Regions from separate parts of the Mediterraneibacter gnavus ATCC 29149 genome, predicted to be linked through region 1. Evidence: predicted binding sites of a transcription regulator. Region 1 holds the regulator's gene; the other holds the start of a gene.

Region 1 (5,558 bases):
ATTTTTCCAAAAGATTGCTCCCCTTATAAACCCGGGGAATTCTTTTTCCAAGACAGCAGACAAATTCATAATTGAAACGACCGCAGATCTCGCTAAGTTCCTCCACCGTGATCTCATCGTCTCCGTCTCTTCCGATCAGAACGACTTCATCCATAAATACAGTATCCGGAATATCAGTCACATCTACCATAAACTGATCCATACAGACACGTCCCAGTATCCGTGCTCTTTTCCCACGGATCAGGACTTCTCCGCGATTAGATAAGCCTCTCGCATAACCGTCCCCGTATCCTACCGGAATGGTAGCCACTTTCATTTTCTTATCTGCCGTAAAAGTCCCTCCGTAACTGATGGAAGCTCCCGGCTCTACTTCTTTCACAAAGCTGACGTGGCTGACCAGGCGAAGTGCCGGCTTTAAGTCCACAGTCTCTTTTTTTACTTCCTCTGACGGATACAGTCCGTACAACGCAATTCCCGCACGGACCAGATTTTGTTTCCACTGTGGAAAATCAATGATTCCCGCGCTGTTATCGCAATGGTATTGCGAAATCGAAATCCCCCGCTTTTCAACCTCATTTCTCATCCATACAAATTTTCTGTACTGCTCTTCTGAAAATGTTTTATCCAGCTCATCTGCTTTTGCAAAATGCGTAAACATTCCTTCCAGGCATACATTCGGAAGTTTTTCAATCTGCCCGATGAGATCTGCGCTCTCCTCTGTTGCCGGAAATCCGAGCCGTTCCATCCCTGTATCGATCTTGATATGAAAATACGCTGTTTTTCCCAACTTTCGGGCAAGATTCGAAATCTCATGTGCCATATCCAGTGTGTATACTGTGGCGCGCACCTCTTCTTTTATCATTTCTTCATACTGGTCCGGGAACACACATCCCAGCACCATCGTCGGTTTTTGAATTCCCGCTCTGTGAAGCTCCACTGCTTCTTCCAGAGTCGCAGTCGCATAGCCCCATACATCCGGATCGTCATCCAGCATACAGGCAATCGGAACCGCACCATGTCCATATCCGTCTGTTTTCACTACGGCAATAAATTTTGCGCCTTCTCCAACCCTCTTTTTCATCTGTTCCATGTTATATGAAATTGCATCCAGATCAATCTCTGCATACACTCTGCTGTGTTTTTCCATCATTATCTCCCCTTTTCTGTCTTTTTGATACAAGCTGCGATCCCCTCTGTCAGATCTTCTGCCAGAACGCTGTAAGCGCCTCTCCTCTCTCTGGCTGCATCTCCTCCACAGGCATGAAGATACACTCCCAGCACAGTCCCTTCATACACTTTCATATGCTGCGCCAGAAGCCCTGTGATCACTCCGGCAAGCACATCGCCGGAACCGGCCTTTGCCATCGCACTGTTTCCAGCAGTATTCAGAAACATCTGCCGGTCTTTTCCTGCCACAAGCGTACGTGCATCCTTCAGTGCACAAACAACACCATAGCTGTCTGTAAATTCTTTTAACGCAGCAAATCTGTTTTTCCCAAGTTCCGGGATGGTACACCCCAAAAGTCCTGCCATTTCTTTCATATGTGGTGTCAGTACAAATGGCTTTTTTTCTTTTGGAAGAAGTTCCATATGATCCGCCAAAAGATTCAAACCGTCTGCATCGATCACACATGGGACCTCTGCATATTTCATCAAATAAGAAAGTATCTGCCCGGCGGTCCTGCTTTTTCCAAGTCCGCATCCGATACAGATTACATCTGCCCACTTCAAAAGACTTTGCAGTTTTTCTTCCTCATATTCTGTATAGGTGGATACGATCGCTTCCGGTAAGAGCTGCTGCAAAATCGTCCGGTTCGATTCTTCTGTATAGATCTGTACCAGACCGCCACCACTTATATAAGCTGCACGTGCACTTAAGTATGCCGCACCAGACATCCCCTTACTGCCCGTGATCATCAGAATCTTTCCATAACTTCCCTTGTGGGAATTCTTTTTCCGATCCGGAAGAAATTTGGAAAGATCCGATTTTTCCAATGTGTAACAGACTTCCGGATTTTCTTCAAAAAGTTTTGTCCCGATCCCGATTTCCACAGGGATTACCTCGCCCGCATAATCGGATCCCGGAAACAAAACAGTTCCCAGTTTCTCACATGCAAAAGAAACTGTCAAGTCCGCATGAAATGCCGTTCCCAGCACCTGTCCGTCAAAAGAGCTGATTCCTGACGGAATATCGATTGCCACTTTCTCTGCATGTATCTGGTTCATTTCTTCGATCACATCTTTATAATGCCCCTCGATCGTCCTGCTTAAACCTACACCAAACACAGCATCTATGACAACAGTATATTCTTTTGGGGGAATGTTTGTGACAACGGAAACACCCAGATTGGATGCGATCTGCCTCTGCTGTCTGCATTCTTCACTCATGGATGTTTCTTTCCCTGCAAAAACCGCACACACATCTTTTCCCTCCAGATAAAGAAGTCTTGCAACGGCGAATCCATCTCCACCATTATTTCCACTTCCGCACACAACAAGACAGTGATCCAGACTGATTCCTTTCTCTTTCATCACTTCCACTGTTTTCAGAGCTGCCCGCTCCATCAATACCAGAGAAGGAATCCCGATCTTTTGAATCGTATATTCATCCGCTCTCTGCATCCACGCTCCGTCTGGTAAATATCTCATACCCGATCTCCCTTCTGCTCCTGAAAAGAAAGGACGTGCAGCCAGATATTTTCCGACCACACGCCTTTGCACATGAACTGAGTTATTCTTACTTGTTTTGTTCTTCCCGGTGACGACTGACATTATATGACAGCTTCATCAGACTGTCTGAAAGATGTACGCTTTCTACGATCACATCTTTTGGCAGATTCAGATCTGTATGTGCAAAATTCCAGATAGCCTGGATTCCATTGTCCACTAATAACTCTGCAACTTCTTTTGCTTTCGATTTTGGAATCGTCAGTGCTGCAATCTCAATCTCATTGTTCTGAAGAAATTCCTGCAGCTCATCCATCATCCGTACCGGAATTCCGCGGATGGCAACTCCTTCAAGCCGGGGATTCACATCAAAAAGTCCTTTTAAAATAAATCCGCCTTTTTCAAAAGAGGCATAATTAGCAAGAGCCTGTCCCAGATTACCTGCACCTATGATAATGAAATTGTGGCTTCTGTCCAGTCCGAGAATCTTGCCGATCTCCGTATATAAATATTTTACATTATACCCGTATCCCTGTTGCCCGAATCCCCCGAAATTATTGAGATCCTGTCGAATCTGGGATGCCGTGACATGCATCTTCTTACTTAGATCGTTGGATGAGATCCTCTCCACCTGATCTTCCATCAAATCTCCAAGGTATCTATAATATCTGGGGAGCCTGCTGATAACTGCACGGGATATTTTTCTTTCTTCCACTGATTGTACCCTCCAATTTTAATCTTTTCTTATTATATAGAATTGTGAAAGATAAGTCAAACTTTTATATTGTATTTTGCCGTGTTTTCGTTATAATGAAATGGTGATGATTCGAAATAATCAGTTATTGTCAAAATACAGGAGGAATTTCATGATACTCGCATGTCATAATTTAAATAAATCATTCGGCGACCATCTCATTGTCCGGGATGGCTCTTTTCATGTAGAAGACCGTGAAAAAGCTGCACTTGTCGGCGTCAACGGTGCAGGAAAATCAACAATCTTCAAAATGATCGTAGGAGAACTGCCTCTGGATGAAGGAGACGTTATTCTGACAAAAGGAAAGACGCTTGGCTATCTTGCCCAGCATCAGAATCTGGATACTACAAACACGATCTATGAAGAACTAAAAACTGCAAAATCTGATATTATCGCTCTGGAGGCCCAGATCCGCGCCATCGAACTGGAGTTAAAATCTCTTTCCGGAGAGGAACTGACAAACCGTTTAAACACTTACAACCGGCTGATGTCAGAATTTGAATCGAAAAACGGTTACGCCTACGAAAGTGAGATCACCGGTGTTTTAAAAGGTCTTGGCTTTACAGAAGAAGAATTCTCAAAACCCACAGACACCCTTTCCGGCGGTCAGAAAACCAGGGTATCTCTCGGAAAACTTTTGCTCACAAAACCAGATATCCTGTTGTTGGACGAACCGACCAACCACCTGGATCTGAACTCCATCAGCTGGCTGGAGACGTATCTTCTGAACTATCCGGGTGCAGTTCTGATTGTTTCCCATGACCGGTTTTTCTTAAACCGCGTTGTGACAAAGGTCATCGAGATTGAAAACGGCTCTGTACGCATGTATACCGGCAATTACAAAGACTATGCACAGAAAAAACAGATGATCCGGGATGCGCAGCTCAAAGAATATTTAAACCAGCAGCGTGAAATCAAGCATCAGGAAGCAGTCATTGAAAAACTGCGCTCTTTCAACCGTGAAAAATCAATCAAACGCGCGGAAAGCAGGGAAAAAATGCTCTCCAAAATCACACCTGTCGAAAGACCCGCAGAAGCGGCAAGAGAGATGCACTTTACACTGGAACCTTCCGAAGTCAGTGGAAATGACGTTTTAAGTATCGAATCCCTCGGGAAACGTTTTGACAGTCAGGTGTTATTCCATGATATCAGCTTTGAAATCAAGCGCGGAGAGCACGTAGCGATCATCGGAGACAATGGAACCGGAAAAACAACACTCTTGAAAATACTCAATCAGGTCGTAGAACCGGATTCCGGAAGTTTTACACTGGGTTCTAAAGTTCAGATCGGATACTACGATCAGGAACATCATGTGCTGCACAATGAAAAAACTATTTTCGACGAGATTTCCGACGATTATCCGACACTCACCAATACGCAGATCCGAAACACTCTTGCAGCATTTCAGTTTACCGGAGACGATGTCTACAAGCTGATCCGGGATTTAAGCGGTGGAGAAAAAGGACGTGTCTCTCTTGCAAAACTGATGCTTTCAGAAGCCAATTTTCTGATTCTTGACGAGCCGACCAACCACCTGGATATTACTTCCAAAGAAATTCTGGAGCAGGCACTCAACGAATATACCGGCACGGTTCTGTACGTATCCCATGACCGGTACTTTATCAACCAGACTGCCACCCGGATTCTGGAACTGGTCAACCAGACTTTTGTCAATTATATCGGAAACTATGATTACTATCTGGAGAAAAAAGAAGAACTGACCGCCGCATACGCCACCCCGGCTGCTGATCAGACAGTTCCTCAAAATACCACCGAATCGACACCTTCAGACTCCAAACTAAGCTGGCAGGAACAAAAGGAACTGCAGGCAAAAGAACGAAAACGAAAAAATGAACTGAAAAAGACGGAAGACCGAATTGCTGTTCTGGAAGAACGAAATGTGGAAATCGACGAGCTGATGACGCAGGAAGAAGTCTATTCCAATTCTGTCAAATGTCAGGAACTTGCATTGGAAAAAGATGCAAACAATACCGAACTGGAAGAACTGTACGAAAAATGGGAAGAACTCGCAGAATAATCTGCGAGTCCTTTCCATTTCATTTTCTAATATCACTTCTTCCAGATAGGAGTCATTTCTTTTAATATCTCCGGTATTTTTTCATAAAAATTTTCCACA
Region 2 (5,558 bases), 150 kb from region 1:
TGCGGACAAGATCTGTACGGATGAAGAAGTTGTTCGTTTGAAAAGTCATATCGCACATATGAGAAATACACTGGAAGAGTCGGAGGGAATCGGGCGTAAGCTGGATTTCATCGCACAGGAGATGAACCGGGAGGCGAATACGATTTTATCCAAGGCGAATGATCTGGAAGTTTCGAATTATGCCATCGGACTAAAGACAGAGATTGAAAAAATCAGAGAACAGATACAAAATATTGAATAACCAGGAGATAAAGGAGAAATTTTAAAGAGATGAATCAGAGAGGGATTTTGATCGTTGTATCCGGATTTTCAGGGGCAGGAAAAGGAACACTGATGAAAGAATTGATGAAGCGTTATGAGGAAACTTATGCACTTTCTGTTTCTGCCACCACACGAAATCCAAGAGAAGGAGAAGTGGATGGAAGGGAATATTTTTTCAAAACAACCGAAGAATTTGAAAAAATGATTGCGAAAGAAGAGCTGATAGAGTATGCTAGATACGTGGAAAATTATTATGGAACACCGCGTACCTATGTAGAACAGCAGCTGGAAGCGGGAAAAGATGTGATTCTGGAGATTGAGATTCAGGGAGCGCTCAAGGTAAAGGAACGCTTTCCGGACACATTGCTTTTGTTTGTGACGCCGCCGTCTGCCAAAGAGCTGCGCAGACGTCTGGTCGGAAGAGGGACAGAGACCATGGAGGTGATCGAGTCCAGACTGGCAAGGGCAGTGGAGGAGTCAGAGTACATGGATCAGTATGATTATCTGGTGATTAATGATGATCTGGATGTCTGTGTATCCGAGATGCATAAGATCATCCAGGGAGAGCATCAAAGAAGTTTCCGTAATGAGAGCTTTATTCAGAGTATGAAACAGGATTTAAAAGGGAATGTGAAAGGAGACAGATAGAATATGTTACATCCATCTTATACAGATTTGATGAAGGTCGTAAATCAGGACGTTGAGGAAGGGGAATCAAAGGTTGTAAACAGCCGGTATTCCATTGTTATGGCAACGTCCAAAAGAGCGAGACAGTTGATTGACGGAGATCTTCCGATGGTACATGCAAAGGCAGGAGAGAAACCTCTGTCAATTGCAATTGAAGAGATGAATGCAGGCGAACTCAAGATTCTGGCAGAAAACGCAGAAGAGGAATAGGCATAGAAAGAGAAGATAAGGGGCAGATGCCATATGGTATCTGCCTTTCTGACTGTTGAAAAAAGGAGAAAAATGAAATATGAATATACTTTTTATTTCCCTCGGGTGTGATAAAAATCTGGTGGACACAGAAGTGATGCTGGGGATGCTGGCATCCAGAGGATATCAGATGGTAGAGGAAGAGACACAGGCAGATGTGATCGTGATCAATACCTGCTGTTTTGTCCACGATGCCAAAGAGGAGAGTATTCAGAACATTCTGGAGATGGCAGAATATAAAAAAGAGGGCAGATTAAAAGCCCTGATTGTTACAGGATGTCTGGCACAGCGCTATCGTCAGGAGATTTTAGATGAGATCCCGGAAGTGGATGCAGTGCTTGGAACGACTGCATACGACAAGATTTTAGATGCGATTGACGAGGCACTAAAGGGGCACCATACACTGACATTGGCCGATACAGATCTCCTTCCGGAAGTGGAGACAAAACGTCTGGTGACTACGGGCGGTCATTTTGCGTATCTGAAAATCGCAGAAGGGTGCGACAAGCATTGTACGTATTGTATTATTCCAAAGATCCGTGGAAATTTCCGGAGTGTGCCGATGGAGCAGCTCCTGTCAGAAGCAGAATATCTGGCAGAACAAGGGGTAAAGGAACTGATTCTGGTTGCACAGGAGACAACCTTGTACGGAAAAGATCTTTATGGTGAAAAATCTTTGCACAAACTCTTGAGAGAGCTGTGTAAAATTTCAGGAATCCGCTGGATTCGAATTTTATATTGTTATCCGGAAGAAATTTATGATGAACTGATTCAGACGATTAAGGAAGAACCAAAAATCTGTCATTATCTGGATCTTCCAATCCAGCATGCCAATGATGAGATTCTCAAACGTATGGGAAGAAGAACGACAAAACAGGAACTGATAGATATCATCAGTAAGCTCAGGAGAGAAATTCCGGATATCGCGCTTCGCACCACATTGATCACGGGATTCCCGGGAGAAACGAAAGAGCAGCATGAGGAACTGATGGAGTTTGTGGATGAGATGGAATTTGACAGACTCGGTGTGTTTACTTATTCTCCGGAGGAGGATACTGCAGCTGCGAGGATGGAAGGGCAGATCGAGGAAGAAGTCAAGGAAGAACGCCAGGCTGAACTGATGGAACTGCAGCAGGAAATTGCGTTTGATACTGCGGAAAATATGGTCGGAAAAGAAGTGCTTGTGATGATCGAAGGAAAAGTAGCAGATGAAAATGCATATGTGGGAAGAACATACAGAGATGCGCCGAATGTGGACGGTTTGATTTTTGTTAACACAGAGGAAGAACTGATGTCCGGTGATTTTGCAAAGGTAAAAGTATCGGGAGCAGTGGATTATGATTTGATAGGAGGTCTTATCTGATGAATTTACCGAATAAACTGACGGTTCTGCGAGTGCTGATGGTACCGTTTTTTGTGCTGTTTATGCTGACAGATCTTGGTGGAGTGGCGAACAAATGGATCGCACTGGCGATTTTTGTGGTGGCCAGTCTGACCGATCTGCTGGATGGAAAAATTGCCAGAAAATATAATCTGGTCACAAATTTTGGAAAGTTTATGGATCCGCTTGCGGATAAACTGCTGGTATGTTCAGCAATGATCTGTCTGATCGAAAAAGGAAGTCTGGCGGCATGGATCGTGATCGTGATCATTGCCAGAGAGTTTATTATCAGTGGATTCCGTCTGGTGGCGTCTGACAATGGAATTGTGATCGCGGCAAGCTACTGGGGTAAATTCAAGACAGTCTTTCAGATGGCGATGGTCATTGTACTGATCATGGATCTGGGTGGTGCTTTTGATGTGATCGGGCAGGCACTGATCTGGATTTCACTGGCACTTACGATCATTTCACTGATTGATTATGTGGCAAAAAATATTCAGGTACTGACCAACGGAGGCATGTAAGATGTATACAGACTGGCTTTTAAAAATGAAGGAAAATGAAGCGCAGACGACATTGGAAGAGCGTGTGGTGGAATTGCTTGCTGAACACAAAATGACAGTCACTACAGCGGAATCCTGCACAGGCGGCCTGATCGCAGCAACGCTGGTGAATGTTCCAGGGGCATCTGACGTATTGAATGAAGGGTATATCACATATTCCAATGAAGCAAAGATACGTCTTGTAAACGTTTCCCCGGAGACATTAGAGCGTTATGGAGCAGTCAGTTCCCAGACAGCAAAAGAAATGGCGAATGGAGCAGCAAAGGCGGCAAAAGCAGAGGCTGCTCTAAGCGCTACGGGAATTGCGGGACCGGGAGGAGGAACAGAGGAAAAGCCGGTAGGTCTGGTTTATATCGGCTGTTCTGTGAACGGAAAGACAACTGCGAAAAGATGTGTTTTTGATGGAAACCGTATGGAAAACAGGCAGCATACAGTGGAAACTGCATTGGAAATGCTTGTGGAAGCACTGGAAAATCTGGAAAAATAGAAAGTGATAATTGACGAATGTCGGAATTTGTGAGAGAATGTAAACGAATACGGCGTTAAGAATTTATCAAAGCCGCAGAGGGAAACCTCAAATAATACACAATTACATATGTTGAAAGGAGTTTTAACATGATTTATTCACACGAAGTAGAAATGATGTGTCCGGTAGCTCAGGGAGCAAATCACGGACCAGCTCCAATCCCAGAAGAAGCAAAATGGGTGCAGGCAAAAGAAGTTAAAGATATCTCAGGACTGACACACGGTGTAGGCTGGTGTGCTCCACAGCAGGGAACATGTAAGCTGACACTGAACGTAAAAGAAGGTATCATCCAGGAAGCACTGGTTGAGACAATCGGATGTTCAGGAATGACTCATTCTGCAGCTATGGCATCTGAAATTCTTCCGGGAAAAACAATTCTCGAAGCTCTGAACACAGACCTTGTCTGTGATGCAATCAACACAGCTATGAGAGAATTATTCCTGCAGATCGTATACGGACGTACACAGAGTGCATTCTCTGAAGATGGACTTCCGATTGGTGCAGGACTGGAGGATCTCGGAAAAGGACTTCGTTCTCAGGTTGGTACAATGTACGGAACTCTTGCAAAAGGACCTCGTTACCTGGAAATGGCTGAAGGTTATGTAACAGGTATCGCTCTGGATGAGAATAATGAAATTATCGGATACAAATTCGTAAGCCTTGGTAAATTCACAGACTTCATTAAAAAAGGTGATACACCAAACGAAGCATGGGAAAAAGCACAGGGACAGTATGGACGCGTGGATGATGCAGTTAAGATCATCGACCCAAGACAGGAATAGGCGATAGGAGGACTTAAAATGGCTTTATTTGAATCATATGAAAGACGAATTGATAAAATCAATGCTGTATTAAACAGCTACGGAATTGCTTCTATCGAAGAAGCTGAAAAAATCACAAAAGATGCTGGACTGGATGTTTACAATCAGGTAAAAGGAATCCAGCCGATCTGTTTTGAAAATGCATGCTGGGCTTACATTGTAGGTGCTGCTATCGCAATCAAAAAAGACTGCAGAAGAGCTGCTGACGCTGCTGCTGCAATCGGAGAAGGTCTTCAGGCATTCTGTATCCCTGGATCTGTTGCAGACCAGAGAAAAGTAGGTCTTGGACATGGTAACTTAGGAAAAATGCTTCTGGAAGAAGAGACAGACTGTTTCGCATTCCTCGCAGGACATGAGTCTTTCGCAGCCGCAGAAGGTGCAATCGGTATTGCTGAAAAAGCGAACAAGGTTCGTAAAAAACCACTTCGTGTTATCTTAAATGGTCTTGGAAAAGATGCAGCAAAGATCATTTCCAGAATCAACGGATTTACATATGTTCAGACAGAGTATGACTACTACACAGGAGAATTAAAAGAGGTTTCCCGTACAGCATATTCTGACGGACTTCGTTCTAAAGTAAACTGCTACGGAGCAAATGATGTTCGTGAAGGTGTTGCAATCATGTGGAAAGAGGGAGTAGACGTATCTATCACAGGTAACTCTACAAACCCGACACGTTTCCAGCATCCAGTTGCAGGAACATACAAAAAAGAATGCATCGAAGCAGGAAAGAAATACTTCTCAGTTGCTTCAGGTGGTGGTACAGGACGTACACTTCACCCAGACAACATGGCAGCAGGACCGGCTTCTTACGGTATGACAGATACATTAGGACGTATGCACTCTGATGCTCAGTTTGCAGGATCTTCTTCTGTACCGGCTCACGTAGAGATGATGGGACTGATCGGCGCTGGTAACAATCCGATGGTTGGAATGACTGTTGCTGTTGCAGTAGCGATCGAGGAATCAGCAAAAGAAGGAAAATTCTAAGAAAATTGGCTTAGAATAAGGGACTGTTCAATTTGTATAAGTTTGTTTAGATTACACAATACATTCTAAAAAACAAAAAA

What was found. The regulator Rex, encoded in region 1, represses fermentation and respiration genes when NADH is low (regulators of the CRP and FNR family bind a similar motif). The targets are predictions, from matches to a motif close to ATTGTTAANTANTTAACAAT.
Region 2: FXV78_RS14605 (iron-sulfur cluster assembly scaffold protein) is a predicted target of Rex. The motif match lies at 3,680-3,699, and genes of this name have one in related genera.

The regions. Positions count from the first base shown of each region.
Region 1 is NZ_CP043051.1:2,795,147-2,800,704, reverse strand. It holds gene alr (alanine racemase) at 1-1,147, opposite strand, end outside; gene FXV78_RS13850 (NAD(P)H-hydrate dehydratase) at 1,150-2,649, opposite strand; gene FXV78_RS13845 (redox-sensing transcriptional repressor Rex) at 2,738-3,382, opposite strand; gene FXV78_RS13840 (ABC-F family ATP-binding cassette domain-containing protein) at 3,534-5,459, shown strand; gene FXV78_RS13835 (zf-HC2 domain-containing protein) at 5,492-5,558, opposite strand, start outside.
Region 2 is NZ_CP043051.1:2,946,549-2,952,106, forward strand. It holds gene FXV78_RS14575 (YicC/YloC family endoribonuclease) at 1-241, shown strand, start outside; gene gmk (guanylate kinase) at 271-909, shown strand; gene rpoZ (DNA-directed RNA polymerase subunit omega) at 913-1,158, shown strand; gene rimO (30S ribosomal protein S12 methylthiotransferase RimO) at 1,238-2,560, shown strand; gene pgsA (CDP-diacylglycerol--glycerol-3-phosphate 3-phosphatidyltransferase) at 2,560-3,102, shown strand; gene FXV78_RS14600 (CinA family protein) at 3,104-3,628, shown strand; gene FXV78_RS14605 (iron-sulfur cluster assembly scaffold protein) at 3,757-4,449, shown strand; gene FXV78_RS14610 (GGGtGRT protein) at 4,468-5,478, shown strand.